3 regions of the Scandinavium manionii genome follow, and region 2 is predicted to be linked to each of the others. Evidence: predicted binding sites of a transcription regulator. Region 2 holds the regulator's gene; each other region holds the start of a gene.
The links. Region 2 encodes PurR, which represses purine synthesis genes. Its sites were predicted from a motif close to CANGCAAACGTTTGCNTG; they were not measured.
Positions count from the first base shown of each region.

Region 1: the regulator PurR is predicted to act here: its motif matches at 5,696-5,713, upstream of tusA (sulfurtransferase TusA).
Region 3: the regulator PurR is predicted to act here: its motif matches at 2,435-2,452, upstream of cvpA (colicin V production protein).

Region 1 is NZ_JALIGC010000037.1:288,834-297,039, reverse strand. Features, by position in the region: gene MUU51_RS11165 (lysoplasmalogenase) at 1-11, shown strand, start outside; gene zntA (Zn(II)/Cd(II)/Pb(II) translocating P-type ATPase ZntA) at 91-2,301, shown strand; gene MUU51_RS11155 (TRAP transporter large permease) at 2,406-3,689, opposite strand; gene MUU51_RS11150 (TRAP transporter small permease) at 3,700-4,209, opposite strand; gene MUU51_RS11145 (TRAP transporter substrate-binding protein) at 4,233-5,216, opposite strand; gene tusA (sulfurtransferase TusA) at 5,390-5,635, opposite strand; gene MUU51_RS11135 (7-cyano-7-deazaguanine/7-aminomethyl-7-deazaguanine transporter) at 5,821-6,486, shown strand; gene MUU51_RS11130 (DcrB family lipoprotein) at 6,560-7,117, shown strand; gene MUU51_RS11125 (AI-2E family transporter) at 7,256-8,206, shown strand, end outside.
Region 2 is NZ_JALIGC010000032.1:81,913-90,118, reverse strand. Features, by position in the region: gene mdtK (MdtK family multidrug efflux MATE transporter) at 1-1,173, opposite strand, end outside; gene MUU51_RS03525 (riboflavin synthase subunit alpha) at 1,411-2,052, shown strand; gene cfa (cyclopropane fatty acyl phospholipid synthase) at 2,082-3,230, opposite strand; gene punC (purine nucleoside transporter PunC) at 3,531-4,730, opposite strand; gene punR (DNA-binding transcriptional activator PunR) at 4,838-5,749, shown strand; gene purR (HTH-type transcriptional repressor PurR) at 5,768-6,793, opposite strand; gene cydH (cytochrome bd-I oxidase subunit CydH) at 7,086-7,175, shown strand; gene MUU51_RS03495 (MFS transporter) at 7,346-8,206, shown strand, end outside.
Region 3 is NZ_JALIGC010000039.1:258,874-267,079, reverse strand. Features, by position in the region: gene MUU51_RS15720 (UbiX family flavin prenyltransferase) at 1-242, opposite strand, end outside; gene purF (amidophosphoribosyltransferase) at 340-1,857, opposite strand; gene cvpA (colicin V production protein) at 1,891-2,379, opposite strand; gene dedD (cell division protein DedD) at 2,598-3,299, opposite strand; gene folC (bifunctional tetrahydrofolate synthase/dihydrofolate synthase) at 3,289-4,557, opposite strand; gene accD (acetyl-CoA carboxylase, carboxyltransferase subunit beta) at 4,629-5,543, opposite strand; gene MUU51_RS15690 (DedA family protein) at 5,721-6,380, opposite strand; gene truA (tRNA pseudouridine(38-40) synthase TruA) at 6,407-7,219, opposite strand; gene MUU51_RS15680 (aspartate-semialdehyde dehydrogenase) at 7,219-8,206, opposite strand, start outside.

The sequences.
Region 1 (8,206 bases), on a different contig from region 2:
TGTATTTGTAAAAAGAGGCTTGACTCTGGAGTCGACTCCAAAGTGTATGCTCTGTGTTATTGAGAAAATTATCAGTAACAGGAGAGTGCCATGTCGACTCCAGACGCCAAAGCCAAACCCGCGCCTCAGTTCGCGAAAACGACCTTCACGCCTGCTCCGGTCACGGCACTGCACAACGATCACGGCGCGTGCTGCGGCGGCTCAAAGTCTGAGTCTGCCCCGGTCATCTCTCCCGCTTCCGGTACGCGTTTCAGTTGGCTGGTCAACGGCATGGACTGCGCCGCCTGTGCGCGCAAAGTTGAAAATGCCGTTCGCCAGGTGAGCGGCGTCAACCAGGTTCAGGTGTTGTTCACCACCGAAAAACTGCTGGTTGATGCCGAAAGCGATATTCGCGCCCAGGTCGAAACCGCCGTCGCCAACGCGGGCTATGTCCTGCGTAGCGAATATGCGCCGGAAGCGCCCGCCCCTTCTCGTCTGAAAGAAAATTTACCACTGATAGCGCTGATCGCCCTGATGGCTATCAGCTGGGGGCTGACGCAGATAAACCATCCGCTCGGGAATCTCGCCTTTATCGCCACCACTCTGGTTGGACTGTTCCCGATTGCACGCCAGGCCCTGCGTCTGATTAAAACCGGTAGCTGGTTTGCCATTGAAACGCTGATGAGCGTGGCGGCGATCGGCGCGTTATTTATCGGCGCGACGGCTGAAGCGGCGATGGTGCTGCTGCTGTTTATCATCGGCGAACGCCTTGAAGGCTGGGCCGCCAGTCGCGCCCGCAAAGGCGTCAGCGCGTTAATGGCCCTGAAACCGGACACCGCTGTTCGTCTGCGTGACGGCCAACGAGAAACCGTAGCCCAACGGGATTTACATCCGGGCGATGTGATTGAAGTCGCCGCCGGGGGGCGTCTGCCTGCGGACGGTAAGCTGATATCCGCCTTTGCCAGCTTCGATGAAAGCGCACTCACCGGCGAATCAGTCCCGGTCGAACGTGCGGAAGGGGAAAGCGTACCGGCAGGCGCTACCAGTGTAGACCGCCTGGTGCAGCTGAGCGTGACGTCCGAACCCGGCGACAGCGCCATCGACCGCATTCTGCGCCTGATTGAAGAGGCCGAAGAGCGCCGGGCACCGATTGAGCGCTTTATCGATCGCTTCAGCCGCATTTACACCCCGGCGATTATGCTGGTCGCGCTGCTGGTTGCGGTATTACCGCCACTGCTGGCGGGCGCTGAGTGGCAGCCGTGGATTTACAAAGGCCTGACGCTGTTGCTGATTGGCTGTCCGTGCGCGCTGGTGATTTCCACCCCGGCGGCGATTACCTCGGGCCTGGCTGCCGCGGCGCGCCGGGGCGCATTGATTAAGGGCGGCGCGGCGCTGGAACAGCTCGGTCGCATTCATCACATCGCCTTCGACAAAACCGGGACGCTGACCGTCGGCAAACCGCGCGTGACAAGCATTGTGGCGCTGAACGGCACCAATGAAGGCGAGCTTCTGGCGCTGGCTGCGGCCGTAGAACAAGGCTCCAGCCACCCGCTGGCGACGGCGATTATCAACGAAGCGAACGCACGCCACCTCACGCTGCCAGAGGCTCAGAACCAACGAGCGCTGGCCGGGTCCGGTATCGAAGCCGACGTGAATGGCGAGAAGGTGCTGATTTGCGCCGGGGATAAATTCCCGGCCGAAGGTCAGGCGGCACAAATCAGGGCGCTGGAAGAGGCCGGACAAACAGTGGTGGTGGTGGTTAAAAATCAGCGTCTGCAAGGCATTCTGGCATTGCGCGACACGCTGCGGGACGACGCTCGCGAAGCAGTCAGCGCACTGAATGCGCTGGGCGTTCAGGGCGTTATCCTGACCGGCGATAACCCTCGGGCAGCCGCTGCGATTGCCCATGAGCTGAGGCTGGATTTCCGCGCCGGGCTGCTGCCTGCGGATAAAGTGACCGCCGTGACCACATTGAATCAGCAGGCTCCGCTGGCGATGGTGGGCGACGGCATCAACGATGCGCCGGCGATGAAAGCGTCTACAATTGGCATTGCGATGGGTAGCGGGACGGACGTGGCGCTGGAAACCGCCGACGCGGCGCTGACCGGCAACCGCCTGACGGGTCTGGCGCAGATGATCAGCATTGCCCGCGCGACCCGCGCCAACATCCGCCAAAATATTACGATTGCGCTGGGACTGAAAGCCGTCTTCCTGGTCACTACGCTACTCGGTATCACCGGCCTGTGGCTCGCGGTTCTGGCCGATACCGGTGCCACGGTGCTGGTGACGGCGAATGCGTTACGGTTGTTGAATCGGAAATAGGATCGGAACGTGTCGGCCCGGTCAGCGACAGCGCCACCGGGCATTTAAAAAACAATCCCCAGCGGCGCGTGGCTTGCACGGACCTACAACCTCTGGAGAAACGACTACATCCCCAGGGCGTGCGGCAGCCACAGTGAAATCGCCGGAATGTACGTCACCATCGCCAGCACCACCAACAGCATTGCGTAGAACGGCAGCATCGCGCGGACCACGGTTTCTATCTTCTGCTTACTCACCGCACTGGCCACAAACAGCACCGACCCCACCGGCGGCGTAATCAGGCCAATCCCCAGATTTACCATCATGATCATCCCGAAATGTACCGGATCGATTCCCAGCGCATTGGTCACCGGTAACAGCACCGGCGTCAGGATCAAAATGATCGGCGCCATATCCATCAGCGTACCAATCAACAGCAGCATGACGTTGAGATACATCAGAATCACGTACTTGTTGCTGGAAAGCGTGGTGAAGAACTCGGTGATACGCGTTGGCAGTTGCATGTAGGTCATCACCGCGCCAAACGCCGCGGCAAAGCCAATCAGGATCATCACGATACTGACCGTTTTGACCGTGCGGTACATCAGCTTCGGCAGCTCGCTCCATTTGTAGTCACGGTAGATAAACATGGTGACAAAGAACGCCCACAGGCAGGCCACCGCCGCGGATTCTGTCGCGGTGAAAATGCCGGAAAGGATCCCACCGAGAATGATGACCACCGTCATCAGCCCCCACAGCGCATCAAAGAAAATCTTAACCGCCTGGCGAAAGGGAATGACTTCGCCTTTTGGATAGCCGCGCTTTTTCGCGAAGGCGAGGCACATCACCATCAGGCTGACACCCAGCAGCAAGCCCGGCAACACCCCGGCGATAAACAGCGAGGCAATAGACACCGTGCCGCCTGCCGCCAGGGAGTAAATCACCGAGTTGTGGCTCGGCGGGATCAGGATCGCCTGCACCGAACCGCTGGCGGTGACCGCCGCCGCATATTCGCGCGGATACCCTTTTTTCTCCATTTCCGGGATCATCACGCTGCCGATAGAGGCAGTATCCGCCACCGATGAACCGGAAATAGCACCGAAAAAGGTGGACGCCACAATGTTCACCAGTGACAGTCCACCGCGAATAAAGCCCACGAACAGATAGGCGAAATTGACCAGTCGGCGAGCAATCCCGCCTTCCGCCATGATCGCCCCAGCGAGAATGAAGAACGGAATCGCCAGCAGGGTAAATTTATTCACCCCGCTGGTAATCTGAATCATCAGCGCTTCCAGCGGTAACTCAATCCAGATTGCCCCAGCCACGGCGCTGAGCCCCACGGCAAAGGCCACCGGCATCCCAATAGCCAACAAAATGGCGAGGGTGAAAAGCAGAACAAACGCATCCATCTGACACCCCTTACCCGTGGTTACCGATGAGCACTATCGGGCGGTTCTCCTGAGAACCGAACAGCAGACGCTCAATGACAAACAGAATCAACACCGCCGAGCCAATCGGCAGCGGCAGATAGGTTTCACCCGAGGTCAGCAGTGGAAACTCCGCCACCGGCTGATCCCACAAATCGAGGCACAGCCCGTAGCTGTACCAGAACATCATCCCGGTAATCAGCAGCATCATGAGATCAACCAGCCGCGCCGCAGCGCGTTGCAGCGTGGCGGGTAGACGGTCGGTCAGCATGTTGACGGCGATGTGCGAACCGGCGCGGTAGCCTACCGCCGCGCCGATAAAAGTGAATGTCACCATGCACAGAATCGCTACCGGCTCCGGCCACGATTCCCCCTGATTGAGCACGTAACGGGAAAAAATGCCGATGGGGATCACGATGGTCATCACCAACAGCGACACGCCGGCGACCCACATCGCCAGCATGTACAGCTTATCCATCACTTTTGAAAAGGATTCAGACATAGGTCCTCCGTCCGACGTGAAAATCACTGGACGTCAGCGATGGCTTTCATCAGAGCCTGATGCTTTTCGCCATAGGCTTTACGCACCGGCTCCGTCGCCTGGACGAAGTACGCTTTGTCGATGTCGTGGAACTGCACGCCACCCGCTTTCATTTTTTCCAGCGCCTGTTTGTTGTAGGCGTTCCACAGCTCGCGCTGTTCCATCTGGGCTTCGCGGGCCAGCGTCAGGATTTTTTGCTGCTGATCGGCGTTGAGTTTGTCCCATTTCACTTTGGAATAGAGCAGCATTTCCGGGGTGATGAAGTGGCCGCTGAGGGTGTAATGTTTCGCTACCGGCATGTAGTTGTGGGCGATAAAGGTTGGCGGGTTGTTTTCGGCACCGTCGATAACGCCGGTCTGCATGCCGCTGTAAACTTCACTCACGCCCATGGCGACGGCGTTAGCGCCCATGTCTTTCAGGGTATCAATCGCCACCGGGCTGCCCTGAACGCGGATTTTCATCCCTTTCAAATCTTCCGGTTTGGTGACCGGCTGTTTGGTAATCAGGTTGCGGGTGCCGGAATCCATCCAGCCGAGGAATACCAGTTTGGATTTCGGGTTGTTGGTGAGCTTGTCGCCAATTTGTTTGCCGATCTCACCGTCGATGACCTTGTGCATATGATCTTCATCGCGGAAAACGTACGGCAGAGTGAACACTTCGATGTCCGGCAGAATCGCCGCCACGGGCGCCATTGATACGCGAATGATGTCGATGGCCCCCATTTGCGCCTGCTCAATCATTTGCTTTTCATCGCCCAGCACGCCGCCCGGGAAGACTTTAATTTCCAGGTCGCCGTTAGTTTGCTGTTTGAGTTTTTCGCCCATGTGCTGGACCGCCACCACGTTCGGGTAGCCTTCAGGATGGACATCAGCGGCGCGGATGGTTTGCGCTAAAACCGAGGGCGTAAAACAGAGTGCTGCGGTGGAAAAGCATAAGGCGGCCACAAATGGCCTGACAGTCATTTTCATCGGTCGGCTCCAGGGTATTTAATAAAACGTTGTTTTAGTTTTGCGTTTAAAAATTAGCCTGGTACGGGGAAAACGACGGTGAGACGCCTCACAAAAGCTACAATTGTGAAACGATGGTTTAACGATTTGGTAACGATATTCCAGGGCAGATCACAGTTTCTGCCCTTAGAGAATTAATGGTTTTTACGGATGAGATAGCGATAAGGAAGAGAATCGGTGCTCTGAGCAATCAGCTCATGATCCATAAAGCGGCAGAAGCCAGGGATATCACGGGTCGTCGCCGGGTCATCCGCCACAATCAGCAGCGTTTCGCCGACGGGCATGGTGCGCACAGTTTTGCGTACCATCATTACCGGCTCAGGGCAGCGCAGGCCCTGAGCATCAAGGGTGTGGTCAGCAGCAGAAAAGATATCGCTCATGGTTCACTCAGTCAGTCAAAAAACCGCCCTAGTTTACCGCCAGTTATTTGTGACGCAAGGCAGGTTAACGATTGCGCGAAAATTAGCCGTTGCAAAGCGCACATAACGCAGTATCATGCGGCGGTTTTTAGCGTTTCAAGACACACATTGGGTTCCCTCACCCCAACCACTAAAAAGGCTACAACATGATGCAGTTCTCTCAAGCACAGCGCGTAAAAGCGTTGTTCTGGCTTTCGCTTTTTCATCTGCTGGTGATCACCTCCAGTAACTATCTGGTGCAGCTGCCGGTCTCCATTTTTGGTTTTCATACCACCTGGGGCGCGTTTAGCTTTCCGTTTATTTTCCTCGCAACCGATCTGACCGTGCGTATCTTTGGCGCGCCGCTGGCCCGCAAGATTATTTTTGCGGTAATGGTGCCTGCGCTGCTGATCTCTTACGTTATTTCGTCGCTCTTTTATATGGGCGAATGGCAGGGTTTTTCCGCGCTCACCAGCTTTAACCTGTTTGTTGCCCGCATCGCCGCCGCGAGCTTTATGGCTTACGCGCTGGGTCAGATCCTCGACGTTCACGTCTTCAACCGCCTGCGACAGAATCACCGTTGGTGGATGGCGCCGACCGCCTCCACGCTGTTCGGTAACGTCAGCGATACCCTCGCGTTCTTCTTCATCGCCTTCTGGCGCAGTCCTGACCCGTTCATGGCTTCCCATTGGGTCGAAATCGCGCTGGTTGATTACACCTTCAAGGTGCTTATCAGCCTGGTATTCTTCCTGCCGATGTACGGCGTAGTGTTGAATATGTTGTTGAAAAAACTGGCAGATAAATCTGAAAACCCAGCTTTTCAAGCGGGTTAAAGGTTCATGCAATGGGTTGTGATAAGATAAGCTGATGTGCCATTAATGGCCGTTTATCAAAAGGAAGATGTCAATGCGCAATTTGGTTAAATACGTCGGTATTGGCCTGCTGGTAATGGGCCTTTCCGCCTGTGACAACAGCGACAGTAAAGCCCCAGTTCAGGGAGCAGCCGCCGAAAGCAACGCCGCTGCACAGCCTGTAAAACTGCTGGAAGGCAAACTCAGCTTCTCCCTGCCGGCCGATATGACCGATCAGAGCGGCAAGCTGGGCACTCAGGCCAACAACATGCACGTGTACTCCGATGCAACGGGCCAGAAAGCGGTTATCGTGATTGTCGGCGACAACGCCAACGAAGACCTTAGCGTACTGGCTGCCCGTCTGGAAGCGCAGCAGCGCAGCCGCGACCCGCAACTGCAGGTTGTGACCAACAAATCCATCGAGCTGAAAGGCCAGACCCTTCAGCAGCTCGACAGCATTATCTCTGCCAAAGGCCAGACCGCGTACTCTTCCGTGGTACTGGGCAAAGTGGACGGCAAACTGCTGACCCTGCAAATCACGCTGCCTGCTGACGATCAGCAGAAAGCGCAGAGCACCGCAGAGAACATCATCAATACCATCGTTATCAACTAAGTTAGTCTGCTGACGACACGGCCCCTGGTTTCGCGACCGGGGGCTTTTTTTGTTTTGGGCGGGCTATCGTCCTTCTTTCCGATAGTCAGCCCAGCGGGACGCACTACACTTAATGGCATAGCTCATAAGGAAATTGCCATGACCACACTGGCCGCTGATAAAGCGGGTTTACACATACTTCTCAAACTGGCGTCGTTGGTTGTCATCCTGGCAGGGATCCATGCCGCCGCCGACATTATTGTCCAACTTTTACTGGCCCTGTTTTTCGCCATCGTTCTCAATCCACTGGTGACCTGGTTTATCCGTCGCGGCGTCTCACGACCGCTGTCGATCGCGATTGTGGTCTTTGCGATGCTATGCGTACTCACCGCGCTGGTTGCCGTTCTGGCGGCATCCACCAGCGAATTTGTCGCCATGCTGCCGAAGTACAACAAAGAACTGACCCACAAGCTGCTTGCCTTACAGGACTCGATGCCGTTTTTACACATGCACATGTCGCCGGAGCGTATGCTGCAACGCGTTGATTCCGATAAAATGGTCGCCTTCGCCACCACCATGATGACCCAATTTTCCGGGGCCATGGCAAGCATCGTGCTGCTGATGATGACGGTGGTGTTTATGCTGTTCGAAGTGCGCCACGTCCCGTACAAACTGCGTTTCGCCCTGGTGAATCCGCAAATCCATATCGCCGGGTTGCACCGCGCCCTGAAAGGGGTGTCGCACTATCTGGCGCTGAAAACGCTGATCAGCCTGTGGACCGGGGTGATTGTCTGGCTCGGTTTGCTGTTGCTCGACGTGCAGTTTGCGCTGATGTGGGGCGTACTGGCGTTCCTGTTGAACTACGTGCCCAACATCGGGTCGGTGATTTCCGCCATTCCGCCAATGATTCAGGCGTTCCTGTTTAACGGCTGGTATGAGGGGCTGCTGGTCGGCGGGCTGTTCCTGGCAGTACATATGGTGCTGGGAAATATGGTTGAACCGCGAATGATGGGCCATCGTCTGGGCATGTCGACGTTAGTGGTGTTCTTATCATTATTGGTCTGGGGCTGGCTGCTCGGCCCGGTCGGGATGCTGCTCTCAGTACCGCTC
Region 2 (8,206 bases):
GGTGATAAAGAAGATCGAACGCGTGTCTTTGTACCCACGCAGGATCCCGCTGCCCACCACCTGAATGGAGTCGGAGATTTGATAAATAGCCGCCAGCAGCATCAGATGCGAGGCCAGGGTCACCACTTCAGGATTATCGTTATAAAGAAGCGCAATATGCTCACGCATGGTCACGGTAAAAATCGCCGTCAATACCGCCATACAGACACCGACACCAAGTCCGGTACGGGCCGCGATTTGTGCATCAAGTGTGGAACCTTGGCCCAGACGAAAGCCCACGCGAATGGTTACCGCTGCTGCCAGCGACATTGGCAGGACGAACATCAGCGAACTGAAGTTAAGCGCAATCTGGTGTCCGGCCACATCAACAATCCCCAGAGGAGAAACCAGCAGGGCGACCACCGCAAACAGCGTCACTTCGAAAAATAGCGCTAACGCGATAGGCAGTCCGAGCTGCACCAGACGTTTCATTATCGCGTAGTCAGGTTTCACGAACCCTTCGTAGGTGCGAATATCACGCATTGAACGGGCGCGTTTCACGTAGGAAACCATCGCGAAGAACATGACCCAGTAAACGGAAGCTGTCGCCACGCCGCAGCCAACGCCGCCGAGTTCTGGCATACCGAAATGGCCGTAAATAAAGATGTAGTTCACCGGAATATTCACCAGCAGGCCGATAAAGCCCATCACCATGCCCGGTTTGGTTTTCGCCAGACCTTCACACTGATTACGGCATACCTGGAAGAACAAATACCCCGGAACGCCCCACAGCAACGCGCGCAAATAGCCGACGGCTTTATCCGCCAGCACCGGGTCAATATTATGCATCGCGTGAATGATATAACCGGCATTCCACAGCACTATCATCACCAGAATGGAGACAAAACCGGCGAGCCAGAATCCCTGGCGAATCTGATGGCCGATGCGGTCGCGACGACCGGAACCGTTCAGTTGGGCAACCACCGGCGTCAGGGCCAGCAGCAGGCCGTGACCAAATAAAATCGCCGGGAGCCAGATAGAGGTGCCAATAGCCACCGCCGCCATATCGGTGGCGCTGTAACCACCGGCCATGACCGTATCAACGAAACCCATTGCGGTCTGGGCCACCTGCGCAATGATGACCGGGATTGCCAGCGCGAGAAGCTGGCGCGCTTCAATAACGTACTTTTGCACGGGAGGTACCTTTTATTGTTTGTTATTGTTGAAGAGACTAAAAAAGCCGCCGGCACTGGCAGCAAAAAGAAAGAGCAGGGGAATTTTCGAATATATTGTAGCGAGTAATGGGTATTAAGCCAGTCAAAAAATGGCAGTGAGCACAGCCTGACTGGCAAGGCCTGATGGCAACTGGTATTGTGCGGGGTATAAAAGGCGGTGATGATTCCGCCCTCGTAAGATACAGGAGTTAATGGCATGTTTACTGGTATCGTTCAGGGCACGGCTAAGATTGTGTCCATTGATGAGAAACCGAACTTTCGTACCCATATCGTTGAAATGCCAGCGCATATGCTCGACGGTATTGAAACGGGCGCCTCTATAGCCCACAACGGCTGCTGCCTGACAGTGACGGAAATTAACGGCAATCAGATCAGTTTTGACCTGATGAAAGAGACGCTACGTATTACTAATCTTGGCGAACTGAAAGCGGGCGACGTGGTTAACGTGGAACGTGCGGCGCGTTTTAGCGATGAGATTGGCGGCCATTTAATGTCGGGCCATATTATGACCACCGCTGACGTATCAAAAATCCTGACCTCTGAAAATAACCGCCAGATATGGTTTAAGGTTCAGGATCCGACGTTGATGAAATACATCCTGTATAAAGGTTTTATCGGCATTGACGGAATTAGCCTGACGGTCGGAGAAGTCACGCCGACGCGATTCTGCGTGCATCTGATCCCAGAAACGCTGGAACGCACGACGCTCGGTAAGAAGAAGCTCGGTGAGAAGGTAAACATTGAGATTGATCCGCAGACTCAGGCGGTGGTGGATACGGTAGAACGTGTTATGGCAGCAAAAGAAGCGGCAACCAAAACAATCAGCGCAGATGAGTAAAAACAAACCCCGGCTTGCCGGGGTTTGTTTTATCGGGCGACGCGTAAACCGCCTTCTGCCCCGCGGGTGAATACTACCTGCCAGAGCTGAATGTCACGGGCGCGGAAAGCACCGGCACAGGCGTTCAGATAATAAGAGAACATCCTTTTGAAACGCTCTGAATAGTTGTCAGCAATTTCCGGCCAGCTATGCAGAAAACGCGTATGCCATGCCATCAGCGTGGTGTCGTAATCGGCACCGAAGTTGTGCCAGTCTTCCATCACAAAGTGCGGTTCACTGGCGTTGGCAATCTGACGTACGGACGGTAGGCAGCCATTCGGGAAGATGTATTTATTTATCCACGGATCGACATTATTATCCGTTTTCTTCGACCCGATGGTGTGCAGCAAAAACAGGCCGTCAGGCGTCAGGTTACGATCTACCACGTTGAAATAGGTGGCGTAGTTTTTCGGCCCAACGTGTTCGAACATCCCGACAGAAACGATACGGTCGAACTGATCCTGCAAATCTCGATAATCCTGCAACAGGATTTGCACGTCCAGCCCTTCACAGCGCGCCTGGGCCATCTTCTGCTGTTCAGCTGAAATGGTCACGCCGACGACGCTCACGCCGTAGTTTTTCGCCATAAAATGCGCCAGCCCACCCCAACCACAGCCGATGTCGAGAACTCGCATGCCGGGCTGTAAATGCAGCTTCTGACAAATGAGGTCCAGTTTCGCCTGTTGTGCCTGTTCCAGCGTTTGGGCATCTTTCCAGTACGCGCAGGAATACTGCATAAACGGGTCAAGCATCCGACTGAATAAATCGTTGCCCAAATCGTAATGTTCTTTGCCCACTATCCAGGCGCGTTTTTTACTTTGAAGATTGAGCAGACGGGCGCCTGCGACACGCAGCGTGTCTTTCAGATGGTGGGGGAGTTGGCTTTCCAGACCGGCACGAAGCACATTATGAAAAAACACATCGAGCCGTTCACATTCCCACCAGCCGTCCATATAGCTTTCGCCTAATCCCAGCGACCCTTCCTGCAGCACGCGTTTAAAGAACAGGGGATTATTGACCCGGATATCTGAGGGAGCAGAACCATTAACCCTGACGCCGGCACGACTCAGTAATTCGTTAACAATGCGGTACCAGTCATCATCAGGCAAATTTACTTCTTCTATACACGATGAACTCATAGCTTCTCCATCACGCGGCTTGTGATCAGAACCTTAAAACAGCGTAGACGTTTTTTTGGTTGTGTGAGAACTCTCACGGTATATCCGTGAGTCTGCTATCCGACGTAGAACAGAGGAAGGGAGATAACCCTTGCCGAAAGGCCTTCCGTGGTTAATCGGGGGAGATCCGTTCCCCCGTTAATCGCTAATATTTATCGTATTTATGTGTTACCGAAATCAGTATAGGCCGCAAAAATGAGTGATTCAATAAAAAATTCTTAGCAAACTAATGACTGAGTTATTACATAGTCGCTAACGATACTATGCGTGTGATTCTTCAGTTGAACCTGCGTTTTCATCACGTTGTGCAACAAACTGCATCCGGTAACCCCAGCCTGCCAGAACCACGGTGGCCAGCATCACGCTGGTGGTGGTCAGGAGCGGAGTGGAAATCAGGGTGGAAACCACCAGGCTTGCCAGGAAACACAAACCCAACTGCAGCGTGTTTTGCATCGCTGCTGCCCGACCCGTGGCGTGTGGGAATGGGCGCAGTGCCTGAGCCACAACGATTGGGTATATCGCGCCGTTGGCCATTGCCATCAGACAGAAAGGGATCAGCAGGGTGGTTAGTGAACTGCCTGCGGTCAGACCGACAGCAAAGGTGCCCGCTACGCTCACGGCAAAGGCCAGCAGCAGCCATGGCAGCATCTGTTGACCTTCCCATTTTTGCAGGGCGGCACGACAGCCGTAGCCCCCGATAAGGAAAGCGATGGTCTGCGGCACATAGCTCAGGCCAATCACCGTCGGGCCGTAACCCATGGCGCTCAGAATAAACGGCGAGCCGGTCAGCCACGCGAAGAAGCTGGCGGAGCAGGCGGCGTAAATCAGTACGTTGCCGCGATAATCTTTCGAGCGCAAAAGCGTCAGGAAGGTCAGGGGCTGCTCTTCCTTATGCACGATGCGCACCGGTTTTTGCAGACGCAGCGCAGGCAGCATCAGCAGCAGCGTAATGCCAAACAGAGTGGCAAAAATTGCCTGCCATTCGAAATGATGCAGGATCCAGCTGCCGAGCAGCGGTGCCAGAGCCGGGGATAGTCCAACCAGCGGCATGATAGTCGCGAAGATACGATTGGTGCGCTGAGCCGGATAATAATCGGTGACCATCGCCTGCCAGGTAACGGTAGCGGCGCAAACGCCGACCGCCTGCACAAAGCGCAGCACCAGCAGCAGGGTAGCATCACGGACCCACAGCATCCCCAGACAGCCAACGGCGAATATCGCCAGGCCGGTCAGCAGAATAGGTTTACGACCGTAACGGTCAGACAGCGGGCCCCACATCAGCTGAGCGAGGGCAAAACCGGCCAGGAACAGGCTAAGGCTGGCGCTGACGGCGGCGGCAGGGGTTTGTAAATCGGTTTGAATGGCGGAAAATGCGGGCAGATACATATCGGTTGCCAGAAAACCGAGTACGCTCAGGCCAGCCAGCCAGCACAAAAATCCTTTCCCAGGTTGTTTATTCATTTTCTTTCTCGTTGCAGGTGTCGATGGCAGCAGAGTGTAGGGAGTGCAACTTCGCTTGTGAAACGCTAATATTTGTCTGGTGAGTTCAAATTTTTTGCAGGCAACCTATGTGGTCAGAATATTCTCTTGAAGTCGTGGACGCTGTAGCGCGTAACGGGAGCTTCAGCGCAGCCGCGCAGGAGTTGCACCGTGTGCCTTCTGCGATCAGCTATACCGTACGTCAGCTAGAGGAATGGTTGGCGGTTCCGCTGTTTGAACGACGCCATCGAGACGTGGAATTAACCCCCGCAGGTGCCTGGTTTTTGAAAGAGGGGCGCTCTGTTATCAAAAAAATGCAGATCACCCGTCAGCAGTGTCAGCAAATCGCCAACGGCTGGCGCGGCAATTTGGCCATCGCGGTGGACAATATTGTGCGTCCGGAACGCACCCGGCAGATGATTGTCGATTTCTATCGCCACTTTAAGGATGTCGAACTGTGCGTATTCCAGGAAGTGTTCAACGGCGTGTGGGATGCGTTATCCGACGGGCGCGTGGAGCTGGCTATTGGGGCCACCCAGGCGATCCCGGTCGGTGGACGTTACGCGTTTCGCGATATGGGGATGCTGAGCTGGAACTGCGTGGTGTCGAGTCAACATCCGCTGGCGCAGATGCCCGGCCCGCTCAGCGATGATGTGTTGCGCAACTGGTCGGCGCTGGTGCAGGAAGATACCTCGCGATCGTTGCCGAAACGCATCACCTGGCTGCTGGATAATCAAAAACGGATTGTGGTGCCGGACTGGGAATCTTCCGCGACCTGTCTTTCAGCCGGGCTGTGTGCTGGAATGGTGCCCACGCATTTTGCCCGTCCGTATATCGACAGCGGTGAATGGGTGGTGCTGGAGCTGGAAAATCCGTTCCCGGATGCGGCATGCTGCCTGACCTGGCAACAAAATGACATGTCACCGGCGCTGAGCTGGCTGCTGGAGTATTTGGGGGACAGTGAAACGTTGAATAAAGAGTGGTTACAGGAGCCGGAATAACCGGCTCCTGAGAGATCATTAACGGCGGTAGTCGCGGAACGGACCGTCGGCAACCGAGCGGCGCTCGATCAGGCGCGGGTGCACTTCAATAGACTGCGACTCTTCACGCTTATTGACAATACGATCCAGCAGCATATCGAAGGCCGCTTCACCCAGCGAATCCTTCGGCTGATGGATAGTGGTCAGGGCAGGGGTAAAGAAGCGCGCATTGCGCACGTTATCGTAGCCAATGACTGAAATATCCTGTGGAACGCGCAGGCCCATTTCGTCTGCGGCGCACAAGGCACCCATCGCCATAATGTCACCGCCGCAGAACACGGCGGTCGGGCGTGGCTGTTGCGCAAGAATTTTCTGCATGGCGCGATAGCCAGATTCAGGCTCGAAATCACCCTGCACAATCCAGTTTTCAGGCACGTTGATTTGCGCTTCTTCCATGGCTTTCATGAAACCTGCCAGACGTCCGGCGCCAGTGTTACGCTCCATCGGGCCAGGAATGACGCCGATTTCGCGATGACCGCGTTCGACCAGATAGCGTCCGGCAATATAGCCACCCTGGAAAGCGTTATCATTTACCGAGTCGGTAAAATCAGCTTTAGATTCGCCCCAATCCATCACCACCATCGGGATGTGACGGTACTCTTCCAGCATCTCGAGCACCGACTGCGGGTATTCAGAACACATCACCAGCAGGCCATCGACGCGCTTTTGCGCCATCATTGAAAGATAGGCGCGCTGTTTTTCCAGGTTGTTCCAGGCGTTACCCAGGATCAGGGTATAGCCTTTCTCGAAGCAGTTTTTCTCAACGGCTTCAATGATTTCAGCAAAATAGGCGGCTTCGCTGCTGGTTGCCAGCAGGCCGATTGTTTTGGTGTGATTCACCTTCAGGCTACGCGCTACGGCGCTAGGAGAGTAGTGCAGCTCTTTAATGGCCGCCCACACCGCGTTGCGGGTCTCTTCCGCCACGAAACGCGTTTTGTTAATTACATGTGACACTGTTGTAGTGGAAACGTTTGCGCGCTTCGCTACATCTTTAATAGTTGCCATTCGTTCTCACTCCAGACCCTTTCCTTACGCCTGTTTACCAACACGAAAACGTTTGCCTTTACACACCCTTAACACAATTCAATTGAATTGCAGTACGCCGGGATACAGACAGGACGACAGGAGGGGGTCAATGGCTGGTACGCTTTTAAATTAGCGTGGAATTTTGTCTGATTCTGAGGCAAAGGGAAAGAGAAAAATCGCTATGAGCTTAAAACCAGGAAGATTTTTGCGTACAGTTGTGCAAAAATGAGCAAGCTCACTTTTGTTGTGGGGATTAAAAGGAGAAAAATTGATGAGTACCGACCTTAAGCTCTCTCTGATGACGACCGTGATTGCGCTGGCCGTGATTGTTGCCGCCGGTCTGACCGCCGTCCTGCATTGATTTATACGGAGGGAGAGTTCTCTTCCTCCGCCTCATCTTCCTGCCGATTGTTACCAGATTTGCAAAAAACTTTTGCCATTTTGTTTACTTCTGTTTTTTTGTGATTGATGTCATGCTTTTGACTTCTGCTGTTGCACCATCCCAGACGGATGGCTTACCGGAGTCGTTACATGAAAATCAATTTTCCCCTGCTGGCGTTGGCAATCGGGGCGTTTGCCATCGGGACCACGGAATTCTCGCCAATGGGCTTGCTGCCCGTTATCGCTAAAGGCGTCGATGTCTCTATCCCTGCCGCCGGGATGCTGATCAGCGCCTATGCCATTGGTGTGATGGTTGGTGCGCCGTTGATGACGTTGCTGCTTTCACATCGCGCGCGCCGTAATGCGCTCATTTTCCTGATGGCCATTTTCACGCTCGGCAACGTACTGTCGGCTATCGCGCCGGATTACACCACGCTGCTGCTGTCGCGCATTATCACCAGTCTTAATCACGGGGCCTTCTTCGGCCTCGGCTCGGTGGTGGCTGCCAGCGTAGTGCCTAAGCACAAGCAGGCCAGCGCGGTGGCGACCATGTTTATGGGGCTGACGATCGCTAATATCGGCGGCGTTCCGGCGGCGACCTGGCTCGGTGAAACCATCGGCTGGCGGATGTCGTTCCTCGCGACGGCCGGACTTGGCCTGGTAGCGATGGTTAGCCTGTGGTTCTCCTTGCCGAAGGGCAGCAGCGGTGAACGCCCTGACGTGAAAAAGGAACTGTCGGTTCTGGTGCGTCCGCAGGTGCTGACGGCGTTGTTGACGACCGTGCTCGGAGCCGGGGCGATGTTCACGCTCTACACCTATATTTCGCCGGTGCTGCACACCATTACCCATGCGACACCGCTGTTCGTCACCGCCATGCTGGTGCTGATTGGTATCGGTTTCTCTCTGGGTAACTATCTGGGCGGCAAGTTTGCTGACCGCTCCGTGACCGCCACGCTGAAAGGCTTCCTGACACTGCTGATCGTTATCATGGCGTCTATCCCGTGGCTTGCG
Region 3 (8,206 bases), on a different contig from region 2:
CCGTCGGTTTTAAACGAACCTGAAGAGATGCTGGCGGCGATATCACGCGCATCGTGAACGACATTGGCGAGCGCCTGAACTTCACGTAAAGAGAAATCGGTTTCGAGGGACAGCGTCTGTCGCGCGGCCTGACTCATCACCAAATGGGTTTCCACTTCTGCGACATCGCGCAGCACCTGCAACAGCCGAACGCCATAGATAGCGCCGCTGGCACCGGAAATTCCAATAATGAGTCGTTTCATGATTCCGCCCTGTCTTCGTACTGGGCCTGACTTTGCCGGAATTCAGAGGGAGTTGCAAGGAAAGACGCCCTCTCAGCACGAGAGGGCGTGGAGACGATTAACCTTCGTTATGCATCTCAAGGCTTTCGACTTCGTTCTGACGCGCAAGTGCTTTGCTGTCGTCATTACGCAGGGAGTCGAGATAATCGAGATATTGCTGGTTCACGTCTTTGGTGACGTACACGCCGTTGAATACCGAGCATTCAAACTGCTGAATATCCGGGTTCTCAGCGCGAACCGCTTCAATCAGATCGTTCAGATCCTGGAAAATCAAACCGTCGGCGCCGATAATCTGGCGGATCTCATCCACTTCCCGACCGTGAGCAATCAGCTCCGTGGCGCTCGGCATATCGATTCCGTAGACATTCGGGAAACGAATTTCCGGTGCGGCAGAGGCCAGGTATACTTTCTTCGCACCAGCTTCGCGCGCCATTTCGATGATCTGCTCTGACGTGGTACCACGCACGATGGAGTCATCCACCAGCAGCACGTTCTTATCACGGAACTCTGCGCGGTTGGCGTTCAGTTTACGGCGCACCGATTTACGGCGCAGCTGCTGGCCTGGCATGATGAACGTACGACCCACGTAGCGGTTTTTCACAAAACCCTGGCGGTACGGTTTATTCAGAATGCGGGCAATTTCCAGCGCGATATCGCAAGAGGTTTCCGGAATCGGGATAACCACGTCGATATCCAGATCTTCCCACTCGCGGGCAATTTTCTCACCGAGCTTAGTGCCCATGTTCACGCGCGCACTGTAGACGGAAATCTTGTCGATGAACGAGTCCGGACGAGCAAAGTAAACATATTCGAACAGGCACGGATTGCTCACCGGGTTGTCAGCACACTGACGGGTGAACAGCTGGCCTTTTTCGGTGATGTAAATTGCTTCACCCGGCGCCACGTCACGCAGGAATTCAAAGCCCAGCGTATCGAGCGCGACGCTTTCCGATGCCACCATGTATTCGGTGCGACCATCGCCGATATCGCGCTTGCCGAGCACCAGCGGGCGAATGCCGTTAGGGTCGCGGAAAGCCACCATGCCATGCCCGATAATCATCGCCACACAGGCATACGCCCCGCGAATCTGACGATTTGTCGCGGCAATCGCAGCGAAAATGTTGTCAGCTTCCAGCGGATAGTGGCGGAAGTTGTCCAGCTCACTGGCGAAGATGTTCAGCAGAATTTCAGAATCGGAGGTGGTGTTGATATGGCGGCGCTTTTCTTCGAACAGCTTTTTGCGCAGCTCGTGAGCGTTGGTCAAGTTGCCGTTGTGCGCAAGGGTGATGCCATAAGGTGAGTTAACGTAGAAAGGTTGAGCCTCAGACGCGCTGGAGCTGCCGGCGGTTGGGTAACGGACGTGGCCGATACCCATATTGCCCTGCAGGCGCTGCATATGCACGGCGCCAAACACATCGCTCACCAGGCCGTTGGCTTTACGCAAACGGAAGCAGTTGTTTGCATCAATGGTGATGATGCCCGCGGCATCCTGCCCACGGTGCTGAAGCACCGTTAACGCGTCATAAATCGACTGGTTTACCGGCATAACACCGGCGATACCGACAATACCGCACATACGTCATTTTCCTCGTTCAGAACTCCCCAAAGCTTATGCTTTGGGCAAGAAACTTGACGAGCTTTGCAGATAGTCAAAGAACATTCTGATGACGACGCTGAACTGAGGGATCAGCTGAGACTTTTGCCAGTCGTCGCTTTTTGAAAAGCCGGTGAAGGTATCGAGGAAAAACAGTATGGCGGCGACGATCAATACTCCACGCAGCGCACCAAAACAGATCCCAAGCACCCTGTCGGTTCCCGACAGGCCCGTCTTCTCTACCAGCGTACCGATAACATAGTTAACGATAGCACCGACGATAAGCGTCGCGACAAAGAGCAGCGCGATAGCAATCCCGTTTCGAACCAGTTCGTCTTCAAAGCCCGTAAACCAGACAGACAGATAAGTGTAGTAATGACTGGCAACAAAGAAAGCACAACCCCACGTTACCAGTGACAATGCTTCACGAACAAAGCCGCGGATGAGGCTTACCAAACAGGAAAAACCAATCACCGCAATAATGGCGTAATCAATCCAGACCATAGTTGTCCCACGATTTTACGCCCTGTCGTCCAGTTCGGGGCGCATTCTAACAGAAAAAGAAAACGTTTGCGTAGGGAATTCCTTTCCCCGCCCAAATAAAAATGGCGCTGAAAAAACGTTCAACGCCGCATGAGCTTTTGGCCTCTGAGGGCACTTTCAGCCCAGTCGATTTTCATCGATTTGGTTATCCGCCCGACGTTGCGCCGGGCATTTTACTCTCAGTTCGGGGTATACCCCATCACCACACCGTTCAGACCTGACAGCTGTTTCAGCTCGCCAAGCGAACCTTTCATCTTGTCTTTCGACGCGTCCGGTCCCACCAGAATGCGGGTGATTTTCCCCTGCACTGGCGTAGACGGCGCGGTAAAGACGCGATATCCGGCGCCGCGCAGTTTGCTGACAATCTCATTGACCTTGTCGGCATTCTTCAAGGCACCGAGCTGTACGACGTAGGCTTTGCCCGTCGGGGCTGGTTTGTCTTCGGCAACAGGCTTCGGCTGAGCAGGAGGCGCTTGCGTCTCTGCTGCTGACTGTGCGTTTGTAGTATCACGTTGTGGTCTGGTTTGCGTCTGAACCTGAGGCTTCGGTGCTACCGGTTTTGGTGCCGGCTGCGCAGTATCATCTATTTCATTCGCACCGCTGTTCGCCGCATATCGCGACGTATCAAGCGATGGTGCTGCTGCATCACCTGCCCTGACCTCTTCCGCCGCCCCTTCCGGAGGCTGAGAAGGCAGTGCCTGCGTAACCGCTGGCAGCATATCCGGCTCTTCTTTATCGCCCGGTTTAGGCACCAGGGGAATTGCCGCGAACTCATCCTGATAATGCTTCTTCTGACCATCCAGCAGGCCTGGAAGCACAATAACCCCGAGTGCCACCAGCGCAATGGTTCCGACTAAACGATTCTGAAACTTACTCGCCACCGGTTCTCCCCGCGTCCATCTCTTCCATTACATGAGCCACCGTGTGGAACGAACCACACACCAGCACCGTATCTTGTGGGCCAGCATCCGCCATCGCGGCATGCCAGGCCTGCGCTACAGTGGCATAGACTGCGCCATCGCGCAAATGTTCCACCAGCTGTTCCGCCGTTGCCCCACGAGGGCCTTCCAGCGGGGCGCAATACCAGCTGTCGACGACATCCGACAGACAGGCCAGCGTCCCGGCAATATCTTTATCATGAAGCATACCAATCACCGCCAGCGTACGCCCGGCTGCAGGCTGCATTTTCAGACGTTCCGCCAGATACGCCGCCGCATGAGGGTTGTGCGCCACGTCGAGGATCAGACGCGGTGATTCGCTCACGATGTGGAAACGGCCCGGCAGCATCGCGTTCTGAATGCCTTCACGCAATGCCTGCTCACTGATAGCCAGCCCGCTCGCCCGCAACGCCGCCAGTGCCGTCGCGGCATTGGGCTGTGGCACCTGCGGTAACGGCAGCGTACTCAGTTCGCCCTGCGCATCGCTGAACGTCCAGCTGTCGCCCGTGACCTGATAACGCCAGTCAGCCCCGCGTCGCAGCAACACAGCGCCTTTTTCAGCGGCGACATCGGCAATGGTCTGCGGCATATCCGGTTCGCCGACAACCGCCGGTTTACCGCCGCGGAACACGCCAGCTTTTTCACGGCCGATGCTTTCGCGGTCCGGCCCCAGCCAGTCGGTGTGGTCGAGTGCAATGCTGGTGACAACCGCTACGTCGGCATCAACGATATTGGTCGCATCCAGCCGCCCGCCGAGTCCCACTTCCAGAATGACCACGTCCAGTTGCGCCTGCTTAAACAGCCACAGCGCCGACAGCGTGCCAAATTCAAAGTAAGTCAGGGAGATTTCGCCCCGTGCCTTTTCGATTTCAGCAAACGACGCGGTATGCGCAGATTCAGCCAGCTCGCCACCCTGTACGCGCACGCGTTCGGTGTAGCGAACCAGATGCGGAGAGCTGTACACACCGACCTTAAAGCCTGCGGCCATCAGCACCGATTCCAGCATGCGGCAGGTCGTACCTTTGCCGTTAGTGCCCGCGACGGTGAAGACGAACGGCGCTGGTTTCAGCACGCCCATTCGGCCCGCAACCTCGCTGACGCGTGCCAGTCCCAGGTCGATGGTTTTGCTGTGCAGGTGTTCCAGATAAGAAAGCCACGCGGCGAGGGGCGACGTGGCGAGTGGAGTGATGTCTTTTTCCATGATACCCGCGATAGTTAACGGTTAGCACAAGCAAAAAGGGCAGCGCCGTCTGGCCCTGCCCTTTGCATTTATCAGGCCTCTGGTTCCTGATCCGGTACCGGCGGTACCACCACGTCTTCAAGCGGTGCATCCGGGTTCGGTGCCGGGAGATTCATCAGCTTCGCCAGCACGCTGGCAATCTTGAAGCGCATCTCAGGACGACGGACGATCATGTCGATCGCACCCTTCTCGATAAGGAATTCACTGCGCTGGAAGCCCGGCGGCAGTTTTTCACGTACGGTCTGCTCGATAACGCGTGGGCCGGCAAAGCCGATCAGCGCTTTCGGCTCAGCGATGTTGAGGTCACCCAGCATGGCGAAGCTTGCGGAAACGCCACCCATGGTTGGGTCGGTCAGCACAGAAATGTACGGCAGACCACGTTCCTGCATTTTTGCCAGCGCTGCAGAGGTTTTCGCCATCTGCATCAGTGACATCAGCGCTTCCTGCATACGCGCACCACCGGAGGCTGAGAAGCACACCATCGGGCAATTGTTTTCCAGCGCATACTCAACGGCACGCACGAAACGAGCGCCGACCACAGAACCCATCGAGCCACCCATAAAGGAAAACTCAAAGGCAGCGGCAACGACAGGTGCACCAAACAAGGTCCCCTTCATTACTACCAGCGCGTCTTTCTCACCGGTTTCTTTCTGAGCAGAGGCCAGACGATCTTTGTATTTCTTAGAGTCGCGGAACTTCAGCAGATCTTTCGGCTCAAGCTCGCTACCCAGCTCCACCAGAGTACCTTCATCCATCAGGCTATGCAGGCGGTTACGCGCTGACATACGCATGTGGTGATCGCACTTCGGACAAACCTCCAGGTTACGCTCCAGCTCTGCGCGGTACAGTACCTGTCCGCAGCTGTCACATTTGGTCCATACCCCTTCCGGAATACTCGCCTTGCGCGTGGGGGTTATGTTGCTTTTAATTCGTTCAATCCAGCTCATTGATAACCTTTCTGCCTGAACCTGGTCGATGCCAGTTTTTGCTGTAAGCGGCGAATAATGCCATTTTTAGGGCTTACAGACCATGAAATGTTGCACATTAAAACATAAGAGCCCAGAACATGGGACAAAAAAGTGGTCTAACCGGTGCCACTTTGCGCCACTTTCCGGGCTCTGTAATTATTTAGCCTGCTTTGCTGCGGCACGCTTGTGACGGATTATCTCGATAACACCTGGCAGGACCGACAGCACGATGATGGCCACGATCAGCAGTTTCAGGTTTTCCTGCACAATAGGCAGGTCACCGAACAGATAACCCGCGTAGGTAAACAGCAGCACCCACAGCAGCGCGCCAATCACGTTATACGCAGCAAAATGACGATAGGACATGTGCCCCATTCCTGCCACAAACGGCGCGAAGGTTCTGACGATCGGCACAAAACGGGCGAGGATGATGGTCTTCCCGCCGTGCTTTTCATAGAACTGGTGCGTTTTATCGAGATAGCTACGACGGAAAATTTTCGAATTCGGATTGCTGAACAACCGTTCGCCAAACACGCGACCAATGGTGTAGTTCAGGGCATCACCGACTATCGCCGCAATCACCATCAATACCACCATCAAATGCACGTTCAGATCGTTTGTTGGCAGCGCAGAAAGCGCACCGGCGACAAACAGCAGCGAATCGCCTGGCAGGAACGGTGTCACCACCAGCCCTGTTTCACAGAACAAAATCAGGAACAAAATAGCGTAGACCCAGACGCCGTACTGCGCGACCAGCTCAGCCAGATGCACATCAATATGCAAAATAAAATCAATCAGAAAGCGAATCAGATCCATAGTGACTTAACCTTAAGTGACTGCATTCAGTCCGCTAAAAATAGCGGGCCCATAGGCGGCTCAGGAAGGTCGAACCGTTCCGGGTAATCCACCGAAACGAGATACAGCCCTTCAGCTTTGGCCGTCGCTGCCGCAAGCGTTCTGTCCTTCGCTTCCAGCAGCTCTGCAATCCAGCTCTCCGGCTGGTTTCCGGCACCCACTTCCATCAGGCTGCCCACAATATTCCGCACCATATGATGTACAAAAGCATTCGCTTTGATATCCACCACCACATAGGCACCGTAACGTTCAACGTTAATGTGCATCACGTTTCGCCACGGCGTGCGCGACTGACACTGCACCGCACGAAACGAGGTAAAGTCATTCTCACCGAGCAGACTTTGCGCCGCACGCTGCATGCGTTCGGCATCCAGCGCCTGGTGACAATGCGTCACGCCATGGCTTAAGACCGCCGGGCGAAGACGATGATTGTAGATAATGTAACGATACCGACGTGCGGTGGCGCTGAAACGCGCGTGGAAATCGTCGGGCACAGCTTTCACCCAACGCACCGCAATGTCTTTAGGTAAATTCGCATTTACCCCCAGCGTCCAGGCCGCGTCTTTGCGCTGCGCCCGCGTTTCAAAATGCACAACCTGACCCGTGCCGTGCACGCCGGCGTCGGTTCGACCCGCGCAATACACGCTAATCGATTCATTCGCAACCTGCGACAGCGCCTTTTCCAGTTTTTCCTGCACGCTGCGCACGTCGTTCTGCCGTTGCCAGCCGTAGTATTTGCTGCCGTCGTACTCGATGCCGAGCGCGACTTTAATGACAGGCAGCGCTTCCACTTCAGACATCAGTACATATACTCCTGAACCAGTTTCTCAGCGATTTTCACCGCCATCAGCGCGCCGCCAAAACGGACGTTATCGGCTACCGACCAGAACTGAATCTGCTCCGGCATACCGTAATCGTTACGCACACAGCCCACGGAAAGATGCGCGCTGCCGGAGGCATCAGCGACCTGAGTCGGGAAATCAGTATCCGCAGACAGGGCGATATCCTCAGTCCGTTCGAACGCGTCACGCGCTTCTTCTGCTGCCAGCGGACGCAGCGCTTCGAAGCTGACCATTTGCGCCAGACCGTAAAACACCGGCGCACGTACGCACTGAGCAGAAATCATCAGGCCGTCGTCCTGCATGATTTTGCGGGCCTGGTCGACAATACGACGTTCTTCCGCAATACCACCTTCACGGTCAACCAGTAGAGGCAGCATATTGAAGGCTAACTGACGGCCAAAGAAATCATCCTCATCAATCGGAATGCCATTCAGCAGCTTGGCGCTCTGCCCTGCCAGCGCGTCGACGGCCTTCTTGCCCTGCGAAGATGCTGACATCAGGCTGGTGACCGCGATCCGCGACAGACCACCGTCATCGATCAGCGGCTTCAACGCAGTCAGCAGCTGGCTCGTCAGGCTGTCCGGCACCGCCACGATATTGCGGTTGCGGTAATCCGCCAGCACAAACGGGTTCACATCCGGCACAACCAGTGGTACATCCGGCTCAAGCGCGAACAGACCGCTTAAATCAATGACCAGACAGCCTGCGTTGGCGGCTTCGTCAGCCCAGGCCGCAGAGGCTTCCACACCCGCGGCAAAAAAGGCCAGCTGAACCTGAGTCCAGTCAAACTCGGCAACGTCCTGCACGCGCACGGTTTTACCTTCGTAGCGCAGGGATTCTCCGGCGCTTTCGCTACGCGCCAGACCGTAAATCTCTCCCACCGGGAACTGACGCTCTGCAAGAGTTTCAAGCAGGGCAACACCTACGGCACCCGTTGCGCCCAGT